DNA from 3 places in the Cellulosimicrobium sp. RS genome. Region 1 is predicted to be linked to each of the others. Evidence: predicted binding sites of a transcription regulator. Region 1 holds the regulator's gene; each other region holds the start of a gene.
What was found. The regulator HrcA, encoded in region 1, represses chaperone genes, less so after heat shock. The targets are predictions, from matches to a motif close to TTNGCACTCGNNNNNNNCGAGTGCNAA.

Region 1 (9,639 bases):
CTCGTCGAGCAGGCGCGCGGCGAGCGCGACCTCCCCCGGAGGGCCGGCGACCGCGATCTCGTTGCCCCGCACGTGCACGTCGACGGCGGGGAACCCCTCCTCGACGGCCCGGAGCACGGAGTCGCGGCTACCGAGGAGCGCCACCATCGGCACGTGGTTCGGGATGACGATGCGGTGCTCGACCCGGTGCGACGAGGGGTCGGGTTCTCGGGACAGAGAGGTCATGAGCCGGCTTGCGCCGCTGCGCTCCTTCGGTCGGGCAGTGGGTCCGGGACGGCCACCGCCCCGCAGATCGCTTCCATCGTACCGAGCGCGGCCGGGCGTCACACGCGCTTTCGCGCAGGGCTCAGGCGGGCGACCAGCCGAGCTCGGCGCCCGCGATGACGTGGCCGTGCACGTGGAACACGCTCTGGCCGGCGCGCGGCCCCGAGTTGAAGATGAGCCGGAACTGGCCGTCGGCCAGGTCGCCCGCCACCTCGTCCGCCAGCGCGACGACGTCGCCGAGCAGCTCCGGGTCCGCCGCCGCGAGCTGGGCGATGTCGCCGTGGTGGTCACGCGGGACCACGAGCACGTGCACGGGCGCCTGCGGGTCGATGTCGCGGAACGCGATCGAGCGCTCGCTGGTCGCCACGACGTCGGCCGGCACCTCCCCCGCGACGATGCGGCAGAAGAGGCAGTCCGGGTCGGTGCGCAGGTCGGTGCTCGTCATGCCCCCGAGGCTAGACCACGCGTCCCGGCCACGCCCCAGCGGCCGAGCCGCTCCGCGAGCAGCGCCACGGCCACCGGGCCGGCGGTCGACGTGCGCAGCACGTGGGGCCCGAGCCGCGCCGCGACCGCGCCGGCCGCCGTGAGGTCGGCGAGCTCGCGGTCGGAGATCCCGCCCTCCGGGCCGACGACGACGAGCACCTCGGGCGCGGGCGCGCCGTCCGTGGCCGGACCGGCGGGCAGCCCGACGTCGGCGAGCGGCGTCGTCGCCTCCTCGTGCAGGACGATCGCCCGACCGCCCGCCGCGACGACGTCGACGACCCGCGCCGCGAGGCCGCGCGAGTCGAGCGCGACCTCGACGCGGGGCAGGCGCGCGCGCCGGGCCTGCTTGGTCGCCGTGCGGACGGTCGCGAGCCACCGCGCGCGGGACTTCGCCGCGCGCTCGCCGCGCCACACGACGACGGACCGCTCCGCCTGCCACGGCACGACCGCGTCGACGCCGATCTCCGTCGCCGCCTCGATCGCCATCTCGTCGCGGTCGCCCTTGGCGAGCGCCTGGACGAGCGTCACGACGACGTCCGGCGCCGGCTCGCGGTCCACCTCCTGCACGAGGAGCGTCACGCGGCCCGACTCGGCGTGCTCGACGACGCAGCGCAGCCGGAGCCCGTCGCCGTCGACGACGTCGACGCGCTCCCCCGCGCCGCGCCGCTGCACGACGCCCGCGTGCCGGCCCTCCGCGCCGTCGAGCACGTACCGGTCGCCGGGCGCGACGCCGTCGATCCCCGTCTCGGCGAGGAACACCGGAGCACTCATGCGCGCGCCCCGCTCAGCGGCCGGAGAGCTTGTCGCGCAGGCGCGAGAACACGCCCGGGTGCGCGGCGGCGAGCCGGGGCTCGGGCCGCTCCTCGCCGCGCAGCGCGGCGAGCGAGCGCAGGAGCTGCTCCTGCTCGGGGTCGAGGGCCGTCGGCACCTGGACCTCGATGTGCACGTTGAGGTCGCCGCGCCCGCTGCCGTGCAGGTGCCCGACGCCGAGGTTCTTCAGCGTGACGATCTGGTTCGGCTGCGTGCCGGGGCGCAGGTCGATCTCCTGGAGCCCGTCGAGCGTCTCCAGCTCGAGCACGGTGCCGAGGGCGGCCGCCGTCATGGGCACCTGGAGGGTGCAGTGCAGGTCGTCGCCGCGGCGCACGAACGTGTCGTGGTTGCGCTCGCGGATCTCGACGTACAGGTCGCCCGCGGGGCCGCCGGCCGGGCCGACCTCGCCCTGCGCGGTGAGCTTGATGCGCGTGCCCGTGTCGACGCCCGCCGGGACGTTGACCGTGATGCTGCGGCGGCTGCGCACGCGGCCCTCGCCCGAGCACTCCGCGCACGGCTCGGGGATGACCGTGCCGAAGCCCTGGCACGCGGCGCACGGCGCGCTCGTCATGACCTGGCCGAGGAACGAGCGCGCGACGCGCTGGACCGTGCCGCGGCCGTGGCACACCTCGCACGTGCGGGGCGAGGTGCCCGGACGGCAGCAGGTGCCGCCGCACGTGCCGCACACGACCGCCGTGTCGACCTGGAGCTCGCGCTGCGCGCCGAACGTCGCCTCGGAGAGGTCGATGTCGAGCCGCACGAGCGCGTCCTGGCCGCGGCGGGCGCGCGGGATCGGGCCCTGCTGCGCCTGGGCGCCGCCGAAGAACGTCTCGAAGATGTCCTGGAAGCCGAAGCCGCCGCCCATGGGGCCGCCGCCCCCGCCGCCGGGGGCGCTGGGGTCGACGCCGAGGTCGTACTGCTGGCGCTTCTCCGGGTTGGACAGCACCTCGTAGGCGCGCGCGACGTCCTTGAAGCGGTCGCCCGCCTCCTCGCCCGCGACGTCCGGGTGCAGCTCGCGCGCGAGCTTGCGGTACGCCTTCTTGATCTGGTCCTGGCTGGCGTCACGGGCCACGCCGAGGATCTCGTAGTAGTCGCTCACACGTCACTCTCTGCTGGTGCGGGTCGTGAGGCCGGCGCGGGGCCGGTCGGGAGGGGTCGGGGGTGGTCGTCGAGCGGGCCCGCCGCGGGCGGGGAGACCGCGGGGCTCACGTGCCGAGCACCCGTGACAGGTAGCGCGCGACCGCGCGCACCGCCGCGATGGTGCCGGGGTAGTCCATGCGGGTCGGCCCGATCGAGCCGACGAGCGCGACCGTGTCACCGTCGTTACCGTAACCGGTCGTCACGACGGAGGTCTCCGCGAGGCCCTCGAGCTGGGTCTCGCGACCGATCCGGACGCTCACGCCCGACTCGGCGGCCATCTCGGTGAGCAGCCCGAGCAGGACGACCTGCTCCTCGAGCGCCTCGAGGACGGGGCGCAGCGCGTGCTCGAACCGCATGCCCGCGCGCGCGAGGTTCGCCGTGCCCGCGAGGACGAGGCGCTCCTCGCTCTCCTCCGCGAGCGTCTGGGCGACGAGGTCGCCCACCGCGCGGACGAGCGGGGCGTCGTCGGGGTGGAAGCTCTCGGTCACGGCGGCGAGGCCGGGCGCGAGGTCCGTGAGGCGCTTGCCCGCGGCCGCGGCGTTGAGCCGCGCGCGCACCTCGACGAGCGTGCCCTCGTCCGGCAGGCTCGCGACCTCGAGCGTGCGCTGCTCGACGCGACCCGTGTCCGTGATGATGACGACGAGGAGCCGCGACTCGCCGACGGGCACGAGCTCGAGGTGGCGCAGGCCCGACCGGCTCAGCGACGGGTACTGCACGACGGCGACCTGGCCGGTGAGCTGGGCGAGCAGGCGCCCGGCGCGCGCGATGACGTCGTCGAGGTCCACGCCCTCGGACAGGAAGGTCTCGATGGCGCGCTTCTCCGGCGCGGACAGCGGCTTGACGCCCGAGAGGCGGTCCACGAAGAGCCGGTATCCCTTGTCCGTCGGGATCCGGCCCGCGGACGTGTGCGGCTGGGCGATGTACCCCGCGTCCTCGAGAGCCGCCATGTCGTTGCGGATCGTGGCGGGCGAGACGCCGAGGCTGTGGCGCTCGGTGAGCACGCGCGAACCCACGGGCTCGCGCGTGAGGACGTAGTCCTCGACGATGGCCCGCAGCACCTCGAGCCGGCGCTCCTCGCTCACGTCCACCTCCCGCGTGCCGCACCGTCGCCGCCCGGGCGGGCGTGCGGGAGTCGGCACTCTCGACCTCCGAGTGCCAATCCTACGCGTCCGCGCGGCCCGTCCGGCGGTCCTCCGCTCGTCGCGAACGCAGGTCGAGGAGGCCGACGACGAGCGCGACCGCGACGAGGCCGATCGTCACCAGGAGCGCGCGCCCGGTCGCGTCCGCCGCCGAGTCGCCGCTCGCGAGCCCGCCGTAGTAGACGGACAGGACCACGGAGATCCCGACGGCCGACCCGATGCGCTGGCCGAGCTGCAGCATGCTGCCCGCCACCCCGGCCCGGCTCACCGGCACCTCGGACAGCGTGAGCGTCTGGTTCGGCGCGATGACCGTCCCGCTGCCCGCGCCCGCGACGAGCAGCGCGACCGCGAGCGCCGGGCCGACGGCGCCCGGGTCGTCCCCGAGCGTGCGCACGACGACCTCCGCCGCGACCACCCCCACGAGCACGAGCACGACGCCGCCGACGACGAGCTCGCGGCCCCAGCGCGCGACCCAGCGGCCCGAGAACCACGCCGACACGCCCGACGCGACCGCGAACGGCGTGCCGACGAGCCCCGCCTGGAGCGGCGTGTACCCCAGCTCGTCCTGGAGGTAGAGCGTGACGACGAGGAAGATGCCCGTGAACCCGGCGAAGTACGCGAGGCCGAGCAGCGCGCCGTTGCGGAAGGACCCGAGCCCCACGACCTGCGGGTCGAGCACGGCCTCGCCCGTGCGCCGCTGGTAGCGCCGCTCCCACCCGACGGCGGCCACCACGGCGGCCGCGGCCGGCACGAGCCACCACCAGCGCGACGCGTCGTCGCCGCGGCCCGTCGTCGTGACGAACGGCATCATCACGCCGAGGGTCGCGGCGCCGAGCAGGCCCAGCCCGACGAGGTCCAGCCGGCGCGGCCCGCGCGCCGCGCCCGACCCGGTGCGCGGCGGCCCGGGCACGAGGCGCCACGCGAAGGGCAGGAGCACGGCGACGACGGGGATGTTCACGAGGAACACCCACCGCCACCCCGTCTCCGGGCCCGCCGCGGCGATGATGAGCCCGCCCAGCAGGGGCCCGAGCGCCGTCGAGACGCCGATGGTCGCGCCGAACATGCCGAACGCGCGCCCGCGCTCGTACCCGCGGAACTGCTGCTGGATGAGACCGACGACCTGCGGGTTGAGGACGCCCGCGCTCACGCCCTGGAGCAGGCGCGCGACGCCGAGCCACGTGTCGGTCGGCGCGAGCCCGGACGCGAGGCTCATGAGCGCGAAGCCCAGGAGGCCCGCGATGAAGAGCGGTCGTCGTGCGCCCGCGTCGCCCAGGCGCCCGGCGGGCACCAGCGCGAGCCCGAACGCGAGCGTGTAGCCGGCGACGACGAGCTGGAGCTGGGTCGGGCCCGCGTCGAGCGACGACTCGATCGACGGCAGGGCCACGTTGACGATCGACACGTCGAGCGTCGTGATGAAGCCCACCGCGAGGCAGACCGGCAGCACGCGCCAGCGGTTCGGGTCCGGCTCCGCGCGCTGCTGGCTCATCGGTCCGTGGTACCACCCCGCGCCGGGGGCGCGCGCGCCGGGAGCCGCCGTGCGCGGCCGGGCCGGGCGCCCGGGACCTCCCCGCGGGAGGCCGATCCCGCGACGCACGGGGCGATCTCGGTGGTGAGCGGCAGACGCTGGCCTAGGGTGACGCCGTGTCCTTCGACCGCTACGGCTCCGACGTCCTCGGCGGCACGCCCGCCCCCACCCACCACCGCGCGCGGCCCGTGTCGCGCCCGCAGCCCGCGGAGCGCGGCCTCGTCGTCGAGGAGGTGCAGACCGGGTGGGTCGGGGCCGTGGTCCGGGTCGAGAAGTCGGGCGGGATGCACGTCGTCGTGCTCGAGGACCGCGCGGGCCGGACCCGCACGTTCCCGCTCGGGCCGGGCTTCTGGGTCGACGGCGCACCCGTCGAGCTCACCCCGCCCGTCACCTCCCGCGCCCCCGCCGCGCCGACGCGCACGGCCTCGGGCTCGCGGGCCGTCGTCGGGCAGCGGGCGCGCGTCGCGCGCGGGAGCCGCATCTGGGTCGAGGGCAAGCACGACGCCGAGCTCGTCGAGAAGGTGTGGGGCGACGACCTGCGCGTGGAGGGGGTCGTCGTCGAGCCGCTGCACGGCGTCGACGACCTCGCGGCGGCGCTCGCGGACTTCGGCCCGACGCCGCAGCGTCGCGTGGGCGTGCTCGTGGACCACCTCGTGCCCGGCAGCAAGGAGCGGCGGATCGCCGACGAGGCGCTGCGGCGGTCGCCCGCGGGCACGGTGCTCGTGCTCGGGCACCCGTACGTCGACGTCTGGCAGGCGGTGAAGCCGGCCCGGATCGGCCTCGAGCGGTGGCCCGTGATCGAGCGCGGCACGGAGTGGAAGCGCGGGATCCTGCGCGAGCTCGGCTGGCCGGCGCAGACCGCGGAGGACGTCGGCCGCGCGTGGCAGCGCATCCTCGGCACGGTGCGCACCTACGCCGACCTGGAGCCGTCGCTGCTCGGGCGGGTCGAGGAGCTCATCGACTTCGTCACCGCGCCCTGACCGGTCGCGGGCGCCCGGGACCCACCGCGCTCGAGACGCACCGCGCCCCGGTACCGACAGGCGGCACCGGGGCGCGGCGAGGGTTGCAGCCGGATGTCAGGCGGCGGGCACGCCGCCCGTGAGACGGCGGTAGGCGTAGCCGACGGCGACGTAGCTCAGCGGGAGCGTCACGAAGAGCCCGAGACCGCACGGGATCGCGCCGAGGATGTTGATCCCGACGAGGGCGAGCAGGAGCAGGAACACCTGCCCGAAGTTCTTCGCGACGAGCGAGAAGCTCGTGCGGATCGCCGTGATCGCGTCGACGCCCTGGTCGAGCGCGACGTGGTACACGAACGCCGAGAACAGCAGCATCGCGAGCCCGGGCAGGACGCACAGGAAGAACCCGATGCCGGACAGGATGCCGACGATGAGCGCCGCGAGCAGCACGTTGAGCACGTTGCCGATGCGGAAGAACGCGGCGACGTCGGGTCGACGCCCGTCCACCTCGTCGAGCGCGCCGCGCGTGAAGAACGCGGTGATGAGGTAGCCGATGGCGGTGCCGACGATCGCGAGCAGCGCCCTCGTGAAGGTGAGGCCGCCGAGGGCCGCGAAGTTCGTGTCGGAGTAGTCGAACTGGTCCTGGAGCTGGTCGAACCCGCCCGTGATCCAGCTCCACGCGATGTTGACGGCGAGGAAGATCAGCGCGACGAGGATCCACGGCCCCAGGTTCGACGTGACGCGGCGCCACCCGTAGGAGATCGCGTCGCCGACGCCGAACGCCGGGCCCGCGTAGCCGGGCTGGCCCCCGTACCCTCCGGCGGCGCCCGGGTACGACCCGGGCGGCGGCGGGTACCCCCCGGCGGGAGGCGGGTATCCGCCGGCGGGCGGCGGGTACGCACCGGACGGGGGCGGGTACGCGCCCGACGGGGGCGTCGCCGGTCCCCCGGCCGCGCCGTCCGGCGCACCGGCCGGGGCGCCGTAGGCACCCGGCGCCCCGTACGCGGGCGTGCCCGACGGCGGTGCGGCCGGGTCGTGCGGCGCTCCCCCGCCCGGGCCGTACGGCGAGGCGGGCGGGACGTCGCCCCCGGACGGGGCGGCGTCGGGCCGGTCGGGTCCGGGACCGGACGGTGGCGTGGCGTCCGGTCGCGGACCGCCCGCGCCGTCGGCGGGGGTGTGCTCGTCGTCGCGGGGCGGCTCGCCGCCCGGGTTCGTGGGGTCCGTCATCGTGCACCTCGTTCCTCGTCGTCACGTGCTGCGGGCTGCACGCTCCGTCGACGTGCTGGGTCCACCTTGGCGGTTCCCGGCGCGGACCGCGCGGCGAGCACCGCGGCCGTCGCACGGCGGCGAGCAGGGTGGTGCCGCCAAGGGGCCTCGTCACCGCGGGGCGCGCCCGGGTCGCGGTGGACCCGGGCCGACGTCACTCGTCCGTGATCGTCCGGACGACCGTGTCCGCGAGCAGCCGCCCCCGCAGGGTGAGCACCGCACGACCGGCGACCGCTGCGCGGCCGTCGAGCAGCCCGTTCGCGACGAGCCCGGCGACGGCGTGGCGTCCCGCCGGGGAGAGGACCGCGAGGTCGAGTCCCTCGCGCAGCCGCACGCCGAGCATCGCCTGCTCGAGCCGGCCCTCCGTGCGCGTGAGGAGCTCGCGCCCCGCCGCGGGGCTCGTGCCCGCCTCGAGCAGCGCCGCGTACCGACGGGGGTGCTTGACGTTCCACCACCGCACGCCGACGCGGGCGTCCTCGGGCGACGCCCCCGCGGGCTCGGTACCGGCCGCCGCGACGTAGGAGTGCGCGCCGGGCCCGATCCCCCACCAGTCGTCGCCGCGCCAGTACGCGAGGTTGTGGCGGCAGCGGTCCGCGTCGGTACGGGCCCAGTTGCTCACCTCGTACCAGGTGAGGCCCGCCGCCGTGAGCAGCTCGTCGGCGAGCTCGTACTTCGTGGCCTGGTCGTCCTCGCTCGGCAGCGCGACCTCCCCGCGCCGCACCTGGGCGGCCATCTTCGTCCCCGCCTCCACGACGAGCGCGTACGCGGACACGTGGTCGACGCCGGTCGCGAGCGCGGCCTCGAGGCTCGCCCGCCAGTCGCCGAGGCTCTCCCCCGGCGTGCCGTAGATGAGGTCGAGCGAGACCTGGAGGCCGGCGTCGCGCGCCCAGCGCACGACGTCCGGGATGCGGCGCGGGTCGTGCGTGCGCTCGAGCGTCGCGAGCACGTGCGGCACGGCGGACTGCATGCCGAACGACACGCGCGTGAACCCGGCGGCCGCGAGCTCGGCGAGCGACGCGGGCGTCACGGAGTCCGGGTTCGCCTCCGTCGTCACCTCGGCGTCCGGGGCGAGCCCCCACGCGTCGCGCACGCCGCCGAGCAGGCGGACGAGGTCCCCGGCCGGCAGGAGCGTGGGCGTGCCGCCGCCGACGAAGACGGTCGAGACGGGCCGCTCGGGCAGCCCGGCGTCGTGCAGCACGCGCGCGGCGAGGTCGATCTCGCGCAGCGCCGTGCTCGCGTACGACGCCTGGCTCGCGCCCCCGCCCAGCTCGGACGCCGTGTAGGTGTTGAAGTCGCAGTACCCGCACCGCACCGAGCAGAACGGGACGTGCAGGTAGACGCCGAACCCGCGGGTCGCGGGCACGGTGCCGCCCGCGCCTCCCGCGACCCAGGAGGGCAGCGAGCCGTCGGGCGGGACCGGCTCGCCCTCGGGCAGCGCCGGGCTCACTTCTTCGACTTGTCCTTGGCGTCCTTGCCGCCCGCGGCGTCGGAGGAGAGCGCGGCGATGAAGGCGTCCTTCGGGACCTCGACGGACCCGATGTTCTTCATGCGCTTCTTGCCCTCCTTCTGCTTCTCGAGCAGCTTGCGCTTGCGGCTGATGTCACCGCCGTAGCACTTCGCGAGGACGTCCTTGCGCATGGCGCGCACCGTCTCGCGGGCGATGACGCGCGCGCCGACGGCCGCCTGGATCGGCACCTCGAACTGCTGGCGCGGGATGATCTCCTTGAGCTTCGCCGTCATCATGACGCCGTAGTCGTACGCCTTGTCCTTGTGCACGATCGCGCTGAACGCGTCCACCTGCTCGCCCTGGAGCAGGATGTCGACCTTGACGAGGTCGGCGACCTGGTCGCCCGACGGCTCGTAGTCGAGCGAGGCGTAGCCGCGCGTGCGGGACTTGAGCTGGTCGAAGAAGTCGAACACGATCTCGGCGAGCGGGAGCGTGAAGCGCAGCTCGACCCGGTCCTCGGACAGGTAGTCCATGCCGAGCATCTGGCCGCGACGGTCGTTGCACAGCCCCATCACGGTGCCCACGAACTCGCTCGGCGCGAGGATCGTC
Region 2 (9,639 bases), on a different contig from region 1:
GACGCGTACCGCCTGGGGTCGCTCGACGAGGTCGACGCGCTCGACCTCGACTCGAGCCTGGACGAGTCGGTGACGGTCGTCGAGTGGGGCAGCGGCCTCGTCGAGGCGCTCGCGGGCGACCGCCTGGAGATCGTGCTCGAGCGCCCGCGCGGCGGGGTCGGCGCGGAGCAGGGCCCGGACGACGACGCCCCCGAGGCGGGGGAGCGGCGCGTGACCGTGCGCGGCGTGGGGGCACGCTGGGCCGGTCTCGACGTCGCCGCGCTCACCCGGTAGCGCCCGGCGACGAGGACGGCCCCGTTCCCGGCCGTAGGCTGGAGCCGTGGCTGTTCTCGCGCTCGACACCTCCGCCTCCGTCACCGTCGCCGTCGTCTCCGACGACGGCGCTCGTCTCGCCCGCCGCGACGCGCCCGAGCGTCGCCGGCACGCCGAGGCGCTCGCCCCGCTCGTCGAGGCGGCGCTCGCCGAGGCGGGCGTCGACCGCCGCGACCTCACGGCCGTCGCCGTCGGGACGGGCCCGGCGCCGTTCACCGGCCTGCGGGTCGGGCTCGTCACCGCCCGGGCCCTGGGCTTCGCGCTCGGCGTCCCCGTGCTGGGCGTCCCGAGCCTCGACGCCGTCGCCGCGCAGGCCGTGAGCGACCTCGGCCTCGTGCCCGACGACGAGCTCCTCGTCGCGACCGACGCCCGCCGTCGCGAGGTCTACTGGGCGCGGTACCGCGTCGTCGCGCACGAGGGGCCGCACGCGGTCCCCGTGCTCGAGACCGTCGCGGGGCCCGACGTCGGCCCCGCCGCCGACGTCGCGACGCACGCGGCGGGCGCCGTCGTGGTCGGGGAGGGCGCCGAGCTCTACCCCGACGCGCTCGACGTCGCGCAGGACGCGCCGCAGGTCCCCGACGCCGCCGTGCTCGCGCGCCTGGCGATCGCGCGCCGGGCGGCCGGGCTCGAGCAGCCGACCGAGCCGCTGTACCTGCGCCGCCCCGACGTCCAGGAGGCCGCGGCGCGCAAGCGCGTGAGCGACGCGTCGCCGGAGCGGTCGCGATGAGCACGCGGTCGTACGAGATCCGGCTGCGGCCCCTCAAGGCCGCGGACCTCGACCGGGTCGTCGAGCTCGAGCGTGAGCTGTTCGGGCGCGGCGCGTGGACCTACGGGATGCTCGCCGACGAGCTCGCCGGGTTCGGGCGGTGGTACGTCGCCGCCGAGCCCGTGCGGCTCTACGCCGCGGGGCCCCAGCCGCTCGTCGGGTACGCGGGCCTGTGGTTCGACGGCGACGTCACCCAGGTCATGACCATCGGCGTCGACCCGGCGTTCCAGCACCAGGGCGTGGGCTCGGTGCTCCTGGAGGCGCTGGTCGAGCGGTCGCGCGAGCTCGGGGCGAGCGCCGTGCTGCTCGAGGTGCGCGTCGACAACGACGCGGCGCTCGGGCTCTACGCGAAGCACGGGTTCGAGCAGCTGGGGATCCGCAAGCGGTACTACCAGCCCGAGGACGTGGACGCGTACACGATGCGGCTCGAGCTGGGCGCCCCGCCGCCGCGCGACGAGCCGGACTACGGGACGGCGTCCGCCGACGTGGTCGCGTGACGGGCGACCTCGCGCGGCGCGACCGCGTGCTCGTCGACGCGCGCGGCCTCGCCGCGGCGCTCGCGGGCGACCGCCCGCCCGTCGTGCTCGACGTGCGGTGGGCGCTGGGCGTCACCGACGGGCGCGAGCAGCACCGCGCCGCGCACGTGCCGGGCGCGGTGTACGTGGACCTGGAGACCGAGCTCGCGGCGCCGCCGTCGCCCGCCGCGGGCCGCCACCCGCTGCCGGAGGCGGGCGACCTGCAGGCGGCGGCCCGGCGCTGGGGCGTCCGCGCCGACCGGGGCGTCGTCGTGTACGACGCCGTGGGCGGCACGTCGGCCGCGCGCGCGTGGTGGCTGCTGCGCTGGGCGGGCCACGACGACGTCCGCCTCCTCGACGGCGGCCTGCCCGCGTGGCGCGCGGCGGGGTACCCGACCGAGGAGGGCGACGTGCGGCCCGAGCCGGGCGACGTCGTCGTCTCCCCGGGCGGGATGCCGGTGCTCGACGCGGACGGCGCGGCCGGGCTCGCGGCGTCGGGCGTGCTGCTCGACGCGCGCGCGGGCGAGCGGTACCGCGGGGAGGTCGAGCCCGTCGACCCGCGGGCCGGCCACGTCCCGGGCGCGGTGAGCGCCCCGACGACGGGCAACCTCGCCGCCGACGGGACGTTCCTCGACCCGGAGGCGCTCCGCGCGCGCTTCGTCGCGCTCGGGGTGGCCACGCAGCCTGGGAGCACGACCGAGGGCGCCGCCGGGGACAGCGCGGCGTCCCGTTCCGTCGGGGTGTACTGCGGCTCGGGCGTCACCGCCGCGCACGAGGTCGCCGCGCTCGCGACGCTCGGCGTCGACGCGGCGCTCTACGCGGGGTCGTGGTCGCAGTGGTCGAACGACCCCGGCCGCCCCGTCGCGACCTGACGCACGCCGCGCCTCCCGGACGGAGGAGCGCGCGCAGCCCCCGGACGCGACGAGGCGGCACCCCGGTGGGGTGCCGCCTCGGCGCGGACGGTGCGGGACGGGCTCAGAGGACCTCGGCGACCTGGTGGAAGTCGAGGCGCGCCTGGCGCGGGAAGTGCGCGCCCTCGTCGGCCGGGTAGCCCACGTTGATCGCGACCAGCGTGCGCCAGCCGGACTCGCCGAAGAACTCGGCGTCGATCCCGGCGGCGTCGAAGCCCGTCATGGGGCCCACGGACAGGCCGGCGGCGCGCAGCCCGACGATGAGGTAGCCGATCTGGATGAGGGCGTTGGTGCGGGCCATACCCTCACGCAGGTCCGCCTGCGGGTCGAGCTGCTCGGCGATGCCCTCGCGGAACGGCGCGAGCGTGCCGAGGTGCTGGTGGAACGACGGGTCGGCGGCGGCGACGATCGTCACCGGCGCGGCGAGCGTCTTGTCGCGGTTGAAGTCCGCCATGTGCGCGCCGAGGCGCTGCTTCGCCTCGGGCGTGCGGACGACGAGCAGCCGCAGCGGGAGGGTGTTCATCGCGGTGGGCGCCCAGCGGACGAGGTCCCAGGCGGCCTGGATCTGCGCGTCGGTGACGGGCTCGTCCGAGAACGCGTGCGTGGTGTGCGCCGCGCGGAACAGGCGGTCCGCGGCCTGCGCGTCGATCGCGAGCTGGTCGGCCTGCTCGCTCGGCGCGGCAGAGGACTCGATGAGGGTGTCGGTGCTCATGACTGGGACAAACAGTTGAACCCTTGATCATCTTCCGAACAGACGGTGTGACGTGCGCGACACGGACGGTCCGGCCCCCGCGCGCGACTACCCTGGACGCCATGGTCCCCACTGCTCCCGCGAGCTCCGGCGAGCCCCTGGTGCTCGGCATCGAGACGTCCTGCGACGAGACGGGCGTGGCGCTCGTCCGCGGTCGCGAGCTGCTCGTCGACACGGTCGCGAGCTCCATGGACGAGCACGCGCGCTACGGCGGGATCATCCCCGAGGTCGCGTCGCGCGCCCACCTCGAGGCGATGATCCCCACGCTCGAGCGCACGCTCGGCACGGCCGACGTCGACCTCTCCGAGGTCGACGCGATCGCTGTGACCGCCGGGCCGGGCCTCGTCGGCCCGCTGACCATCGGCGCCTCCGCCGCGAAGACCCTCGCGCTCGCGCTCGGCAAGCCGCTCTACGGCGTGAACCACGTCATCGGCCACGCGGCCGTCGACGAGCTCGTGCACGGCGCGTTCCCCGAGCGCGTCATGGCGCTCGTCGTGTCCGGCGGGCACAGCTCGCTCCTGCTCGTGGACGACGTCGCGACGTCCGTCACCGAGCTCGGCTCGACGCTCGACGACGCCGCGGGCGAGGCGTTCGACAAGGTCGGGCGCCTGCTCGGCCTGCCGTACCCCGGCGGCCCGCACATCGACCGCCTCGCGCGCGAGGGCGACCCCACGGCGATCCGGTTCCCGCGGGGCCTCACCGCACGCAAGGACCAGGAGAAGCACGCGTACGACTTCTCCTTTTCCGGCCTCAAGACGGCCGTCGCGCGCTGGGTCGAGGCCCGCCAGGACGCGGGGGAGGAGATCCCCGTGCACGACGTCGCCGCCTCCTTCGCGGAGTCCGTCGCCGACGTGCTCACCGCGAAGACCATCGCCGCGTGCGAGCGGCACGGCGTCTCGACGCTCGTCGTCGGCGGCGGGTTCAGCGCGAACTCCCAGCTGCGCGACATGGCCGCGGAGCGCTGCGCGGAGGCGGGCATCGAGCTGCGCATCCCGCCGATCCGCTACTGCACCGACAACGGGGCGATGATCGCCGCGCTCGGCTCGGCCGTCGTGCGGGCGGGCGTCGCGCCGTCGAGCCTGGACATCGGCGTCGACTCGTCGATGCCGCTCACCGTCACGCACGTGTGACGGCCCGGCCGGGTCACAGGGGCCGGCCGGCCCGCATCTCGGCGACGAGCGAGCGCACGACGGCGTCCAGCTCGCCCCCGTGGCGCCGCGCCACCGCGCGCTGCCGCTGGTAGGACGCGCCGCGCCGCACGATGGTGCGCACGCCGTCGAGCTCGTCGAGGCACCCGAGGCGCGCCGCGACGGGCTCGAGCTCGACGAGCAGCCGCCCGACGGCGTCGGTCACGAGCTCCTCGTTGCCCTCGCGGTCGAGGATGATGATCGCGTCCATGCCGTAGCGCGCCGAGCGCCACTTGTTCTCCTGCGCGTACCACGGCGGGATGCTCGGCAGCTCGCGCCCCTCGTCGAGCATCGTCGAGAAGTGCTCGACGAGGCAGTGCGTGAGCGCGGCCAGCGCCAGGAGCTCGGAGACGTTCGTGACGCCGTCGCAGATGCGCGTCTCGAGCGTGCCGAACTGCGGCGCGGGCCGCAGGTCCCACCGCACCTCGTCGAACGCGTCGATGACGCCGGTGTGCAGCATGTCGGCGACGTACCCCTCGAGCTCCTCCCACGTCCCGAACTGGAACGGCAGGCCCGCGGTCGGCAGCTGCTGGAACATCAGCGCGCGGTTCGACGCGTAGCCGGTGTCCTTGCCGCCCCAGAACGGCGAGCTCGCCGAGAGCGACTGGAGGTGGGCGAACGTCGTGAGCATCGCGCGCTGGATCGGCAGCACCTTGGCGCGGTCCTCGATGCCGACGTGCACGTGCACGCCGTAGATGAGCATCTGCCGCCCCCACCACTGGGTGCGGTCGATGAGCGTGGTGTAGCGCTGCTTGTCGGTGACCTTCTGCTGCGCCCAGCGCGCGAACGGGTGCGTGCCCGCGCTCATGAGCTCGACGCGCAGCGGGTCCGTCACGGCGCGCAGCTCCTCGACCGAGCGCTGCAGGTCGCGGCCGGCCTCGCCCACCGTGCGGCACACGCCGCTCACGACCTCGACCGTGTTGAGCAGGAGCTCCTGCTTGATCGACGGGTGTGGGCCGCCGTCGGCCGGGCGCACGGCGTCGAGCACGGTCTGCGCGACCTGCCGCAGGTCGCCGGAGTCGGCGTCGACGAGCGCGAGCTCCCACTCGAGCCCGACGGTCGAGCGCTCCGAGCGCGCGAAGGGGATCGCCGTGCGGCGCGGCAGGGCGCTCACCGGGGCCCGTCCTGCCCGGCGCCGGCCGGGGGAGCGGAGAGCGGCTCGACGACGAGCACCTGCTGGGAGCCGCCGACGCGCGTGAGGACGATCGTCGCCGTCGCGTCGCCCGTGAGGGCGAGCTGCCGGCGGAGCTGCTCCGGCGTGACGGCCGTGCCCCGCTTCTTGATCGTCAGACGACCCACGCCGCGCTCGCGCAGGTAGGAGCGCAGCCGCTTGAGGCCGAACGGCATGGTGTCGAGCACGCGGTAGCCGCGCGCGAGCCCGTCCGCGAGCCCCGTCGCGTCGAGCGGCGCGGGGGAGTCGGTGGTCACGTACGCGATGGTCCGGTCGAGCAGGCGGCCGCCCAGCCCGCGCGCCGCGTGGGCGACGAGCCCCGCCCGGATCACGGCGCCGTCGGGCTCGTAGAGGTACTGCCCGACGGCGCCCACCTCGGGCACCACGTCCGCGTCGCCCGGGCGGTGGGCGATCCGTCGGGTCGTGGTGCGCGCGGTCCCGTCGGGCCCGGTCCACGACGACAGGACGAGCGCCGACCGGCCCGGTCCCTCGGGCGCGAGCGGGCCGAACCAGAGCCCGGCCTCCACGACGTCCCCGTCGACCGACACCCACTCGGTCTCGGCGTCCTCGGGCAGGCCGGCGTGCGGGATGCCCGGGCCGACCTTGATCCCGACCGCGGGCACACGCTCGCGCAGCGCCCACACCGCGTCGAGCGGTGGGGCGTAGGCCTTCGGGTCGAACACGCGCGTGCCGGCGCGGGTGCGGCGCGCCGGGTCGGCGTACACGCCCTCGATCCGCTCGCCCTCCAGGTCGAGCGCGAGCCCGTCGCCGTGGCGCACCTCGGCCTCGGGGAAGTGGCGCAGGTTGACGGTCGCGATCGCCGCGGTGAGCTCGTCGACGTCGGTCGCGAGCACCTCGAGCTCCGCGGCGGCGAACGCGAGCGCGTCGACGCCGATCCCGCTCGTGAGGTCCGCGACGCGCCGGATCCCCGCCTCCTGGTACCGCCGGGCGTGCAGGCCCGCGACGACGAGCCGGCTCGCCTGCTCCAGCCCCGCCTGCGTGAAGAGCATGCCGTCGGCGAACGCGCCGAGCTTGCCGTGCGCCGCGGCGCGCAGGCGGGACTGGGTGAGGGCCGCGGCGGCCAGGTCCGGGTCGACGCCCTTCGCGCGCAGCCCTGCCGCGAGCACGAGCGCCTGCTGCTCGTCGTACGGCGGGAGCGCGCCGAGCAGGGCCCAGCCCTCGGGGCTGAGCAGCTTGGTGAGCGTGGCGGCGTCCATGGCGTCGATCCTTCCACGGGGGCCGGGGACCACGCGCAGCCGGGGCCCGGTCGTCCGCAGGACGGACGTTGGCACTCGCCTTGACCGAGTGCTAACCGGGACCTAGATTTGAGACGTGCCGCCACCGCTCGCGGAGGCGGCACCACGTGCGACCAGGCTGTCCGGCACCCGCGACGACGGCCAGCCGGTGCGCTCGACCCATCCGTTGCAGTTCTCACCGCGAAAGGGGAGGTCCGACGTGTCGGTCCCCATCAAGCCGCTCGAGGACCGGATCGTCGTGAAGGCCCTCGAGGCCGAGACCACGACCGCATCCGGCCTGGTCATCCCGGACACCGCCAAGGAGAAGCCCCAGGAGGGCGAGGTCCTGGCCGTCGGTCCGGGCCGTGTCGACGACAACGGCAACCGCGTCCCGCTCGACGTGACCGTCGGCGACAAGGTCATCTACAGCAAGTACGGCGGCACCGAGGTCAAGTACGGCGGCGAGGACTACCTCGTCCTGTCCGCGCGCGACATTCTCGCCGTGGTGGTCGGCTGACGCCGACCCGGTTCAGCAGCAGGGCCCCGCGACCGTCGGTCGCGGGGCCCTGCTGCGTTCCGTGGCCGGTCGCCCCACCGGTGGTCCCACGGGTCGTGCGCACGTGCGCCCGGTACGACGTCGGACCGGGGCCGTGCAGGTCTGCTGGTGGCGCGGAGGCACCGAGGTGGTGCCCGGGGAGAGGGTGCGTCAGCCGGTGCGGCGGGCGCCGCCCGCGAGGATGGCGGCGCGCTCGTCCTCGCTCAGGCCGCCCCACACCCCGTACGGCTCGCGCACGCGGAGCGACTGCTCGCGGCACTGCATCATCACGGGGCACGAGTGGCAGATCGCCTTCGCGGCCTCCGCTCGCCGTCGTCGCGTCGAGCCGCGTTCACCCTCGGGGTGGAAGAACAACGTGTCGTCCGCGTCGCGGCACGAACCCTGGTACTGCCATTCCCACAGCTCCATGACGGGCCCGGGGAGCCTCGAGATCTCTGCCATGCCGAACAACCTACAAGCGTTGCAAGACTTGTTCAAGTCCCCTGTGAGGAAAAAGTGAACGGGCAGGTTGAACCGCTCGTGGAGCGGTGCGAGGGGGGTCAACCGCGTCGGCCGCTCCCGGCGCGCTGACGCGATCGGCTGCGCCTGGCGCGTTTGCGCGTGCAGCGAACAAATACGGCGCGGGTGTGGCGCGAAGGGTGCACGACTGTGACCTCTACGAGGTGGCGAGACGGGTGCCCGCTCGGCAGAATCGATCCATGACCTCAGTCCGGTCCGCCCCCGACCCCGAGGGAGCCCGACCGAGCATGACCTCGTCTCCCGGCCTCGCCGTCGCCGCCGTCGCGCGCCGGCTCGGCGTCGCGCCCGCGACCCTGCGCACCTGGGACCGTCGCTACGGCCTCGGCCCCTCGCAGCACCGGGCCGGCTCCCACCGGCGCTACACGGACGACGACGTCGCTCGCCTCGTCGTGATGCGCCGCCTCACGCTCGACGGCGTCGCGCCCGCCGACGCGGCCCGCGCCGCGCTCGCCGCCGACGAGGAGGAGCTCGCCGCGAACCGCGGCGCGATCTCCTTCGACGACCGCGGCGCCGACGGCGCGGGCGACCTCGACGCCGACGAGCCCGAGGCCGACGACGAGGCGCCCGAGCCGCCGCCGTCGCGCCCGTTCCTGCGCGCCGTCCCCGGGGGCGAGCCCGCACGCACCGCGGGGCCCCGTCCGGTCGGCGTCCGCGAGGGGCCGCGGCCCACGCGCGTCTCCGACGTCGTCGACGCCGCGATCGCCTACGACCAGCGTGCGTGCGACCGGCTGCTGCGCATCCCGACGGGCGGCGACCCGGCCGCGTGGTGGTCCGACCTCGTCGAGCCCGCGCTCGAGCGCCTGGCCGAGCGCACCGTGCTCGCCGGCCCCGGCGAGGTGCCCGAGGTCGTGCTCGCGAACGCGACGCTCGTCGCGCTGCGCGAGTACACGCAGGCGAGCGAGGACGCGATCGTGGCCGCCGGAGGGCCGCCCCGGAACCACCCGAGCCGCATGCGGCGGATCGTGCTCGTGTTCGCGGCGCCCGACGAGCCGCTCCCGCTGGCCGCGCACGCGCTCGCCGCGTCGCTCGCCTCGCACGGCGCGATGGCGCGCATCGTCACCGGGCCCGCGAACGTGCACCGCACGCTCGAGATCGTGACGATGGTGCGGCCGTCCGCCGTGGCGATGGTGACCACGCAGGCGCGTCCCGACCTGGGCATCGTGCACGCCGCGCACGACGCGAACCCGAGCCTGCCGTTCTTCGTGGGTCTCCCGAGCGACCAGGCCGCGGAGGAGCTCCCGCTCGCCGCGACCGTCCACCGGGTGCGCAGCTTCACGGGCCTCCTGCACGAGCTCCTCGCCGTCGTGCGCTGAGCCGTCCGCGGGACCGCCCGGCCGGGCGGGGCGCGCGCCCACGCGTCCACGTACCTCCCGCCCGTCCGTGCCTCCCGGGCCCGGGCGGGCAGGGACCGAGCGGGAATACGGCGAGGGCCCCCGGCGTAGAATCGTGGTGTGACCGCCTCGCCCGTCCCCGCCGCCGTCCCCGACCGTGACCCCTTCGGATTCCTGGGTCTCACCTACGACGACGTCCTGCTGCAGCCCGGCTACTCGGACCTGGCGCCGTCGGACATCGACACCACGACGCGCCTGACGCGCGAGATCTCGATCCGCGTGCCGCTCGTCTCGGCGGCCATGGACACCGTCACCGAGTCGCGCATGGCCATCGCGATGGCGCGCCAGGGCGGCATCGGCGTGCTGCACCGCAACCTCTCGATCG
Region 3 (9,639 bases), on a different contig from region 1:
GGCCGGGCGGTCCCGGCGTCGCCCCCGCAGGGCGCGCGCCGCCCGCGCGATCACCGCGTCACCTCCACGAGCACCGCGACGCCCTGGCCGCCGCCGACCGCCGCCGTCGCGAGCCCGAGCGTCCCGGCCCGCGCGCCCCCGCGCACGAGCCGGGAGAACAGCCGGACCACGGACACCGCGCCGCTCGCGCCCCACGGGTGGCCCAGCGCGAGCGCGCCGCCGTCGGCGCACACGCGGGCGTCGTCCGCCGGGTCGCCCAGCGGGTCGAGGCCGAGCGCGTCGGTGACCGCGAGCACCTGGGCCGCGAACGCCTCGACGACCTCGACCGCCGCGACGTCGTCGAGCCGCGCGCCGGCGCGGTCGAGCACCGTGCGCACCGCGGGCACCGGGCCCCACCCGGGCAGCGCCGGGTCGCAGCCCACGGTGGCCGACGCGACGACCCGCAGCCCCGCGAGCCCCCGGTCGCGGCGCACCGCCTCGGGGACGACCGCCACGACGGCGGCGCCGTCGCTCACCGGGCTCGACGTCGCCACCGTGACGGTCCCGCCGGGGGTGAACGCGGGGGAGAGGCGCGCGACGACGGCCGGGTCGAGGCGGCGCGCGCGCTCGTCGCGCTCCAGGCCACGGCCCGGCCGGCCGACGCGCACGGTCTCCGCGGCGAACCGCCCGGCGTCGTGCGCCGCGAGGGCGCGCGCGTGGCTGCGCACCGCGTACGCCTCCTGGCGCTCGCGGGTCACGCCGCGGCGCCGCGCGAGCTCGTCGGCGGCGGCGCCCATCCCCGGGTCCGCCCACGGCACGGGCGCGAACGCCGCGCGCGCGTACGGGACGTCGCCCCAGGGCGTGCGGTGGGCCCGCGCGGGGGAGCGCGTCGCGCTCTCGGTGCCGCCCGCGAGGACGAGCGCCGCCTCGCCCGCGCGGACCTGCTGCGCCGCGACGAGCACGGCCGCGAGGCCCGACGCGCACTGCCGGTCGACGGTGAGCCCCGGCACGCGGGCGCCCGCTCCCGCGGCGAGCGCCGCGACGCGCGCGACGTCCCCGCCGGGGCCCGTGCAGCACCCGAGCACGACGTCCGCGACGTCACCGTCGACGCCGTGCGCCCGTGCGTCGTCGAGGGTCGCGCGCAGCGCCCCGGCCGCGAGGTCCACCTCGGTGAGCGCCCGATGCCCGTGGCCCGCGGTGCCGATCCACGTGCGGCGTGCGGCGACCACCACGGGCGTCGCGTCCGTCGTGCCGCGCGTCGACGTGCTCGGGTGCCGGGTCACCGCAGCGGCTCCAGGCCCGACCGCGCGAGGTCCGTCCCGCCGAGGGCCTCGCTCACCGCGCCGCGCGCGGGCTTCCCCGACGGCGTCCGCGGCAGCGCGCGCGTGCCGTACCAGCGCCGCGGTCGCTGGGCCGGCGCGAGCGCCGCGCGGGCGACCCGCTCGAGGTGCGCGCGCAGCCCCGACCGGTCGTCGCACTCCACGACGGCCGTCACGACCGCCCCGAGGCGGCGGTGCGCCGTGCCGAGCACGACGACGTCGCGCACCCCGGGCACGGCCCGCAGCACGACCTCCACGTCCTCGGGCACGACCGTCGACCCGCCCGAGAGGATCGCGCCGTCGCCCCGGCCGCGCAGCACGAGCGGCTCCGGCCCCGGGTCGGCGAGGTCCCCGACGGTGTGCCACGCGCCGTCGCGCCGCAGCGGCCCCGTGGCGCGCGCGAGGTAGCCGCGCGACACCCACGGCGAGCGCACCCACACCTCGCCGACGCTCGCCGACGGCAGGGGACGGACCGCCAGGTCCACGCCGGGGAACGCGCGCATCCCGGACCCGTCGGGGTCGTAGGCGACGAACGAGAGCTCGACGGCGCCGTAGTACGCGAGCACGTCGACGCCGAGGCCCCGCGCCCGCTCCCGCGCCCCCCGCGCGAGCGACGCCCCGCCGACGACCGCGTGCCGCAGCCGCGAGGGCGCGCCCGCGGTGACGGCGTCGAGCACGTCGTCGAGGACCTGCGGCACGAGGTGCACGACGTCGCTCGTCGCGAGCGCCGCCGTCGTCGCGGCCGGGGTGCGGGTGAGGACGGCGCACGCCCCGACGGCGAGCGTGTGCACGGCGGCGAAGCAGTACAGCGACGACGCGAGCGGGCCGGGGACGAGGACGGCGTCGGTGGGTCGCAGCCCGAGGAGACGGGTGACCGCGTCGAACGACCCCGCCCACGACGCGCGCGTGCGCACGACCGCGCGCGGGCGGCCGGTGCTCCCGGACGAGAACCCCGCCCACGCGAGGTCGTCGGGGTCGGGGACGTGCGACGGCGCGGGCGCCGCGCCGTCGGCGGTGCCGGTCCCGCGCGGCAGCGGCACCTCGACGAACGTGCGCGGCGCGAGCGTGCGCAGCACCTCGGCGCGGTGGGCGCGCGGCCACGCGGCGTCGCACACGAGCGGTGTCGCGCCCAGGTGGTCGACGGCCAGCACCGCCGTGAGCAGGTCGAGCGGGTCCGGCAGCGACACGGCGACGAGGTCGCCCGGTCGCGTGCCCGACGCGCGCAGGTGCGTCGCACCCGCGCGCACGTCCGCGGCGAGGGCGGCGTAGGTGCGCGACCGCTCGGGCGTGCGCAGGGCGGGACGGTCGCGCACCGCCGGGTCGGCGGCGTGCGTCAGGACCTGGTGGGCGACGGGCACGCGGACACTCTCGCAGGTGTTCAGGAGACGGGGCGGCCGTCGGTCGCGGCACGGTCGCCGCGGCCGGTGCGCCCGACCGGACGGGCCGCGGGGTAGGCCCGCACGACGCCCACCGTGATCGCGGCGGCGGCGAGCGCCTTGAGCAGGTCGCCGGGCAGGAACGCGAGCGAGAGCTGCGCGGTCGTGGGCAGCGGCACGCCCGTGACGAGCGCCTGCACCGGGATGCCGACGGCGTAGACGACCGCGATCCCGCCGACGACGCACGCGACGAGCACGGGCGCGAACGTGACGCGCCGGAGCCGGTCGACGAGCAGGCCGACGACGGCCGCGCCGGCGAGGAACCCGACGAGGTAGCCCGCGGACGGCCCGACGAACGCTCCGAGCCCGCCGCGCCCGCCCGCGAGGACGGGGAGCCCGGCCGCGGCGAGCGCGAGGAACGTCGCGACGGCGAGCGAGCCGCGCCACGCGCCGAGGATCGCCCCCGCGAGCATGACGCCCAGCGTCTGGAGCGTCACGGGCACCGCGTTGCCGAACAGCGCGATCGAGCCGGGCAGGCCGAGCGCGGCCAGGAGCGCGGCGAACGTCGCGACCCGCGCGGCGTCGCCGGCGTCGAGCGCGAACCGGCCGCGGCGACGGTCGGGCACGTCCCGCGGTGCGGCGCGCAGCATCTCCGGGGCGGTGGGCGCCGTGGCGGACGGGGTGGCGGCGGGCGTCTCCGTGCGGGCGTCGGTCATCGCGGGCTCCCTGCTGTCGGTGGTCGGGCGTGTCCACTCTGGCCGGGACGGCGGTCGTCGGGCGACGGCGCTCGCGACCACCTCCGCGACCCGCCGTGCACGGATCGCACAAGGCGTTGGAGGGATCCTCCAACCGCGCCGGGGCGCGGGCGCGGGGTCGGTGTGGGAGCCGCACAACCCGGCCTGTCCGGCCGGGCGACACGACGCGTCGCACCTCTTGGCACTCGCGGGGGGAGAGTGCTAAAACAGGAGCTGTAGCCGCCCGCGGGGTGCCTGCCTCGCGGGAGCACCGACCGGTCCCGGACCGTCCGGGACCGAGCGACGAGGAGGTGAGAGGTGTGGCTGCGATGATCGACCCCTTCACGAGCACCTTCGACGCGATGGACCGTCTGGTCGGCCAGCTCGCGTCCGGCGCCCGCGCGACCGCGGCCTCGGCGGCCTCGGGCGGCATGCCGCTCGACCTGTTCCGCGCCGGGGACCACTACGTGCTGACGATGGACCTCCCGGGCGTCGACCCGGGCACGATCGACGTGTCCGTCGAGGACCGCACGCTGACCATCCGCGCCGAGCGCAGCCCGCGGACCGACCCGGACGTCCAGTGGCTCGCCCGCGAGCGGCCGTCCGGCACGTACGCGCGCCAGCTCACGGTGGGGCGCGGCCTGGCGCTCGACAAGATCACGGCGTCGTACGAGGACGGCGTGCTGACGCTGACGATCCCGGTGGCCGAGGAGGCCCGGCCCCGCCGGATCGAGGTTGCGCACCGCGCGGGCGGCGCGGCGACCCAGATCACGGCCGAGGCCGAGCCTCAGACGTCGGAGGGCTGAGCCGGGCTCACGCCTCGCCCGGGAGCGCCTTGCGGACGACGAGGCGCGTCCACGCCCCGAGGTACACGCGGTCCCCGTCGGCCAGCTCGCGTCGCTGGCCGGCGGGGATCGGGTCCGTCGGGAGCGGTTCGCCCGCGGGGCTCACGTAGGTGCCGTTCGAGGACTGCAGGTCCTCGACCCACCAGCGCTGGCCGTCCGTGCTGAGCTGGCAGTGCCGTCGCGAGACGCCGGTGTCCGCGCCGCAGTCGACCTGCGGGTGGATGCCGCGCGAGACCGAGGGGCGCCCCACGAGCACGCTGCGCTCGCGCAGCACGACGAGCCCCGGCAGGCCCGCCGACGGCATGGGGTCCTCGGGCTGCTGGGCCGCGTACCAGTCGGGGTCGATCCAGATCTCGACGACCCACTGGTCCGGCCCGGGCACGGGCGGCGTCGGGAGGTGCGCGCCCGACGGCGCGGCGGAGGACCGGGCGGCGGGCTCACCGCCGGGCTGCTCGCCCGCGGCGGTCCCGGTGGCCGGGGTCGACGCCGGAGCCTCGAGCGGTGCGGAGGCGCCCGGCGGCGGGGTGGCCGCGGACGCCGGGGACGCGGCCGGAGCCGGGAGCGGGGGCGGCGTCGCGCCCGACGCCAGGCCCGCCTGCGGTGCGGCCGGGGCAGCGGCGGGTGCGGCCGGGGTGGCCGGCGTGGGGCGCGACGGCGGGTCGAGCGAGAGCGCCGACGCAGGCTCCACCGGGTCGGGCAGGGCGCCGGTGGTGAAGTCGTAGCCGCAGTTCTCGCAGAACAGCGCACCGGCCGGAGCCGGCGAGCCGCAGTTCGGGCACTCGAGCGCCTGCGCCGGTGCGGAGGCCGCGCCCGGAGCAGGGGACGACGCGCCCGTCGCGGGCGTCGCGGGTGCCGACGCCGCGGCGATGGGCTCGCCGCACACGTCGCAGTAGTCGGTCGACTCCGAGGGGTGCCCGTTGGGGCAGACGACGGCGCTCACCGACGCACCCGCGTCGTCTTCGTCGAGGCGGTGTCGAGCGCCATCTCGTCGAGCGTCGAGGTGTTGCGCTTGAGCCGCACGGTGCCGTGCTCCTCGTCGTCGATCTCGACGACCTTGCGCAGCCGCGACGTCGCCTCCTCGTTCCCGGTCTGCTGCGCGAGCTGGACGGCGCGGCCGAGCTTGACGGTCGCCGTCGCCTCGTCGCCCGACGCCTTGGCCGCGAGGCCCTCCTGGATCGCCGCGGCGAGCTCGGTCTGGCCGGTGTAGTGCGCGACCTCGGGGTTGATGCGCGTGGTGAGCGACTCGTCGTCGGACCACTTCGCCTTGACCAGGCCCGAGGACACGACCTCGCCGTTCACGGCGAGCTGGACGCGCGCCGCGAGCTGCTCGGAGCCGACGGGCTTCGAGGCCACGCGCACCGCGACGTGGTAGTCGCGCGACTCGTCGCCCCACGACCCGGTGGGGTAGGCGCCCGTGAGCGGGTTGACCTCGGCCCGGCGGTGCGTGAGGTCCTCGACGGTCGGGGCGACCTGGCGCACGAACAGCACCTGCGAGCCCTGCGGGGCCCACACGCGCAGGTCGGCCGCGGCGACGCCGCGCGCCATCGACGTCTGCATGAGCTTCTCGAAGTCGGCGGCGATCTCGTTCGGGTCCGCGATGAGGTCCACCGTGCCGAGCAGCGCGGTCGAGATCTCGCGCAGCTCGTCGACCTGCCAGCGCGAGCCGACGCCGCGCGCGTCGCACTGGAAGTGGCCCGTGACGTCCCGCACCGCGGCTGAGAGGTTGGCGCGGGGCTCGGACTCGTTCTTGCCGTCGGTGAGCAGGATCGCGTGCCGCTGCGTCGCCTGCGGCACCGTCGCGAAGAGCTGGTCCGCGAGACGCAGCCACGTGCTCATCGCCGTGCCGCCGCCGGGCGTGAGCATCGAGATCGCGCGCTTCGCCTCGGCGCGCGCGCCCGGCTCCATCTGCACCATGGCCATGCGGGCGTTCGGGTAGGGGAACGCACGGTTCGCGACGTGGCTGCCGCCGACGATCGCGAACCACGTGCCGTCGAGGATCTGGTCGACCGCGACCTGGGCCGCGTGCTTCGCGGCCTCGATGTTGCGCCCCGACATCGACCCCGACGTGTCGACCATGATGATCTCGGCCACCCCGCCCGCGCCGCCGGCGCTCCCCGCGCTCCCGGCGCCGCGGCACGTCACGGTGACGATCGCGTGGACGTCCGTCGCGCCCTCGGACAGGAACTCGTTCTGGTAGACCTCGGCGGCGAACTCGGCCATGGGGGCTCCTTCGGTGGTGCGGGTGTTCGTGCAGGCTATCGGGTCGTCGGGGCCCGACGCGCGGTGCGCGTCAGGCGGTGGCGGGGTCCGCCGGGGGCTGCGGCGGGGTCGCGGACGACGCCCGGGAGAACCGGGCGAGCGTCGCCGTGATGTTGTCCCGGCCGCCCCGGGCGTTCGCCCAGTCGACGAGCGCGCCCGCGAGCACCTGCGGGTCGTCGCCGACGCGGTCCTGCGTGCTGCGCACGAGGGCCGCCAGGTCGGCCGCGGGGGAGCAGTAGTTCCACAGGCCGTCCGAGCACACGAGCAGCCAGCCGTCGCGGTCGGGCAGGGTCGCGGCCGTGCGGGCCACCGGGTCGGGGGCGTCGGGGCCGAGCCAGCGCGTGATCGCGTGCGCCTGCGGCGACGTCTCCGCCTGGGCGCGCGGCACGCCCTGCGCGATCATCTCCTGCGCCCACGAGTCGTCCACGCTGAGCTGGTGCGGGTCGCCGTCGTCCGGGATCCAGTAGGCGCGCGAGTCGCCCACCCAGCCCGCCACGACGAGCGGCCCGTCGACGACGGCCGCGACGAACGTGCACGACGGCGGGTTCTCGCGGTCGGCCATCGTGCCCACGGTCGCGAGGATCGCGTCCTGCGCGGCGCGCGACGCGTCGCCGAGGAGCGCGGACCACGCGCCCATGCGCGCCGAGGCCTCGCCGGTCACGGGGTCGGGCCCGTCGGGGCCGCGCGCCGCGAGCACGTCGCGCGCGGCGCGCGCCGCGGCGAGGCTCGCGACGTCGGAGTCGGGCGCGGAGGACACGCCGTCGCACACGACGAGCGCCGCGAACGACCGCTCGGCGGTCGCGGACGGGCTCGCCGCGAGGGCCATCGCGTCCTCGTTGCGCGAGTGCCGCACGCCCCGGTCGCACACGCCCGCGACCCAGCTCGCGGGCCGCTCGGCCCAGTGGTCGCGTTCCGACGCCGCGGGCTCGCCGCACTCGGTGCAGTACCCGTCCTCGGCGACCCGGCCGCCGCAGCGCACGCAGGGGCGCGCGCCGCTCTCGGTGCCGTCGGTCTCGGCGGAGGCCTCGCCGGACGGCACGGCGGTCCCGGTGTCGGTCCCGTCGTCGGGACCGGGCCCGCCGTCGCCGGTCCCGGCTCCTGCGGGGTCCCTCGCGGCGTCGGTCGCGAGGTCCGCGGCAGGTCCGGACCCGGGGGCCGGGTCCGTCGCCGTCGGGAGCGGGGCGAGCGGGGTGCCGCACGCCTCGCAGAACCGGGCGCCCTCGGGCGACGGCTCCCCGCACGCCGGGCACGCGAGCACGCCGCTCGGCTCCGCGACCGTGCCGCCGGGCGCGGGTGCGGGCGCGGGGGAGTCGCTCATCGGATCGTCCACCGGCGCACCTCGTTCGCGCGGTCCACGAGCGTGATGCGCTCGTCCCGCGAGTCGGTGAGCGACGCGAGCTCGCGGTACGCGCCCTCGAGCGCGTCGCGCAGCGCGGGCTCGTCGGCGGGCACGCCCGCGATGCGCGTGGTCGGCTCCGGGCCGGAGGCCGTCACGGTGTCGAGCGCGGAGCGCAGGACGCCCACCGCGAGCTCGGCCCGCTCGCGCGGCGCGATCGCGACGGTCGAGACGCTCGCCATGGCGTCGGCGAGCGCGGGCAGCCCGCGGCCCGAGGCGGCGAGCAGGTGCGCGCGGAGGGTGCGGGACTCGACGTACGACCCGCGCGTCGGGCCGACGAGGTCGAGCGCGTGCAGCGCGCCGTCGAGGTCGCCGCGCGCCTCGCGCACGCGCATGAGCCCGAACGCGGCCGGCGCGGTGTAGTTCGCGTCGGTGCGCGCGCAGATCACGTAGAGCGACTCCGCGATGTCGGGCTCGCCGCTGAGCTCGCAGGCCGCGGCGAGCGCGAGCTTGGGCGCGAGCTCGCCCGGTACCTGCCCGTAGACGGCGTTGAACGACGCGCGCGCCGCGACCGGGTCACCCTGCGCGAGCTCGCCGAGGCCGCCGATCCACGCGGCGCGCCACTCCCACGGGTCGTCCGCGAGGATGGTCGCGATCGTGTCGCGCAGCACGTCGAACCGCTCCGCCTCGATCGCCGCGCGCGCCCGGGCGAGGCGCACCTCGACCGTGTCCTCGGGTGCGTCGGCGAGCGCGGCGAGGCGCGCGTCCGGGTCCACGACGTTGACCCCGGCGAGCCAGCTCGCCATGGGGTCGTGGTCGTCGCGCCGCAGCGTCGGCAGCTCGTCCCAGGCGAGCGGGCGGGACGCGACGTCCGCGACCGGCGCCTCGAACAGGACCGAGGCCGCGGAGTGCAGCGCCGGGTTGCCCGGGCCGGCGTCTGCCGCCACGACCTCCCGCAGGACGCCGAGCAGCTGGGTGCGCATCTCGTCCGCGGTCGCGAACCGGTCGGCCGGGTCGAGCGCGCACGCCTTGGCGAGCAGGCGGTAGAACGAGTCGTACTGCTGGAACACCGGGGTGTCCGCGACGGGCGGGAGCGACGCGACGTACGTCGTCGTGTTCCCACGGAAGTCGAGGACGAGCGTCGCGAGGGTGCGGCCGATCGTGTAGATGTCGGACGCGACCGACGGCCCGACCTCCGCGACCTCGGGCGCCTGGTAGCCGACCGTGCCGAAGATGGCGGAGGTGAGGTCGTCGGTGCGGCGCACGCCGCCGAGGTCGATGAGCTTCACGCCGTCGCCCTGCTGGATGACGTTCTCCGGCTTGAAGTCGCAGAACAGCAGGTTGTGGTCGTGCAGGTACGCGAACGCGGGCAGGATCGCGAGCACGTAGGCGAGGGCCTGGTCCACGGGCATCGGGTCGATGACGCCGTTGTTGTCCTCCCGGCGCTGCTGGAGGATCTCCTTGAGCGACTCGCCGCCGACGTACTCCATGACGGTGTAGCCGGCGCCGTCGTGCATCGCGAAGTTGTAGATCTCGACGATGAGCGGGTGCTCGACCTCCGCGAGGAACTGGCGCTCCGAGATCGCCGCCGCGTAGGCGTCGGGGTCGCCGGAGTTGAGCAGGCCCTTGAGCACGACCCACCGGCCGGACACGTTCTGGTCGCGCGCGAGGTAGATCCAGCCGAGGCCTCCGTGCGCGAGGCAGCCCACGACCTCGTACTGGCCGCCCACGAGGTCGCCCGGCTTCAGCTGCGGCGTGAAGTCGAACCGGTTGCCGCAGTGGGGGCAGAAC

Region 2: groES (co-chaperone GroES) is a predicted target of HrcA. The motif match lies at 6,899-6,925, and genes of this name have one in related genera.
Region 3: ACI769_RS01810 (Hsp20/alpha crystallin family protein) is a predicted target of HrcA. The motif match lies at 3,608-3,634, and genes of this name have one in related genera.

The regions. Positions count from the first base shown of each region.
Region 1 covers NZ_JBJXVU010000004.1:222,505-232,143, reverse strand. Annotated here, with positions in the region: gene ACI769_RS08485 (PhoH family protein) at 1-225, opposite strand, end outside; gene ACI769_RS08480 (HIT domain-containing protein) at 347-709, opposite strand; gene ACI769_RS08475 (16S rRNA (uracil(1498)-N(3))-methyltransferase) at 706-1,518, opposite strand; gene dnaJ (molecular chaperone DnaJ) at 1,532-2,656, opposite strand; gene hrcA (heat-inducible transcriptional repressor HrcA) at 2,763-3,779, opposite strand; gene ACI769_RS08460 (MFS transporter) at 3,859-5,322, opposite strand; gene ACI769_RS08455 (DUF3097 domain-containing protein) at 5,478-6,341, shown strand; gene ACI769_RS08450 (hypothetical protein) at 6,438-7,544, opposite strand; gene hemW (radical SAM family heme chaperone HemW) at 7,738-9,030, opposite strand; gene lepA (translation elongation factor 4) at 9,027-9,639, opposite strand, start outside.
Region 2 covers NZ_JBJXVU010000001.1:7,307-16,945, forward strand. Annotated here, with positions in the region: gene tsaE (tRNA (adenosine(37)-N6)-threonylcarbamoyltransferase complex ATPase subunit type 1 TsaE) at 1-273, shown strand, start outside; gene tsaB (tRNA (adenosine(37)-N6)-threonylcarbamoyltransferase complex dimerization subunit type 1 TsaB) at 320-1,039, shown strand; gene rimI (ribosomal protein S18-alanine N-acetyltransferase) at 1,036-1,575, shown strand; gene ACI769_RS00050 (sulfurtransferase) at 1,572-2,465, shown strand; gene ACI769_RS00055 (malonic semialdehyde reductase) at 2,569-3,216, opposite strand; gene tsaD (tRNA (adenosine(37)-N6)-threonylcarbamoyltransferase complex transferase subunit TsaD) at 3,318-4,385, shown strand; gene ACI769_RS00065 (glutamate--cysteine ligase) at 4,399-5,556, opposite strand; gene ACI769_RS00070 (THUMP-like domain-containing protein) at 5,553-6,830, opposite strand; gene groES (co-chaperone GroES) at 7,069-7,365, shown strand; gene ACI769_RS00080 (WhiB family transcriptional regulator) at 7,555-7,845, opposite strand; gene ACI769_RS00085 (MerR family transcriptional regulator) at 8,151-9,236, shown strand; gene guaB (IMP dehydrogenase) at 9,375-9,639, shown strand, end outside.
Region 3 covers NZ_JBJXVU010000001.1:396,652-406,290, forward strand. Annotated here, with positions in the region: gene ACI769_RS01795 (thiolase family protein) at 51-1,262, opposite strand; gene ACI769_RS01800 (class I adenylate-forming enzyme family protein) at 1,259-2,656, opposite strand; gene ACI769_RS01805 (biotin transporter BioY) at 2,677-3,324, opposite strand; gene ACI769_RS01810 (Hsp20/alpha crystallin family protein) at 3,729-4,214, shown strand; gene ACI769_RS01815 (FHA domain-containing protein) at 4,222-5,193, opposite strand; gene ACI769_RS01820 (VWA domain-containing protein) at 5,190-6,473, opposite strand; gene ACI769_RS01825 (PP2C family serine/threonine-protein phosphatase) at 6,544-7,830, opposite strand; gene ACI769_RS01830 (serine/threonine-protein kinase) at 7,827-9,639, opposite strand, start outside.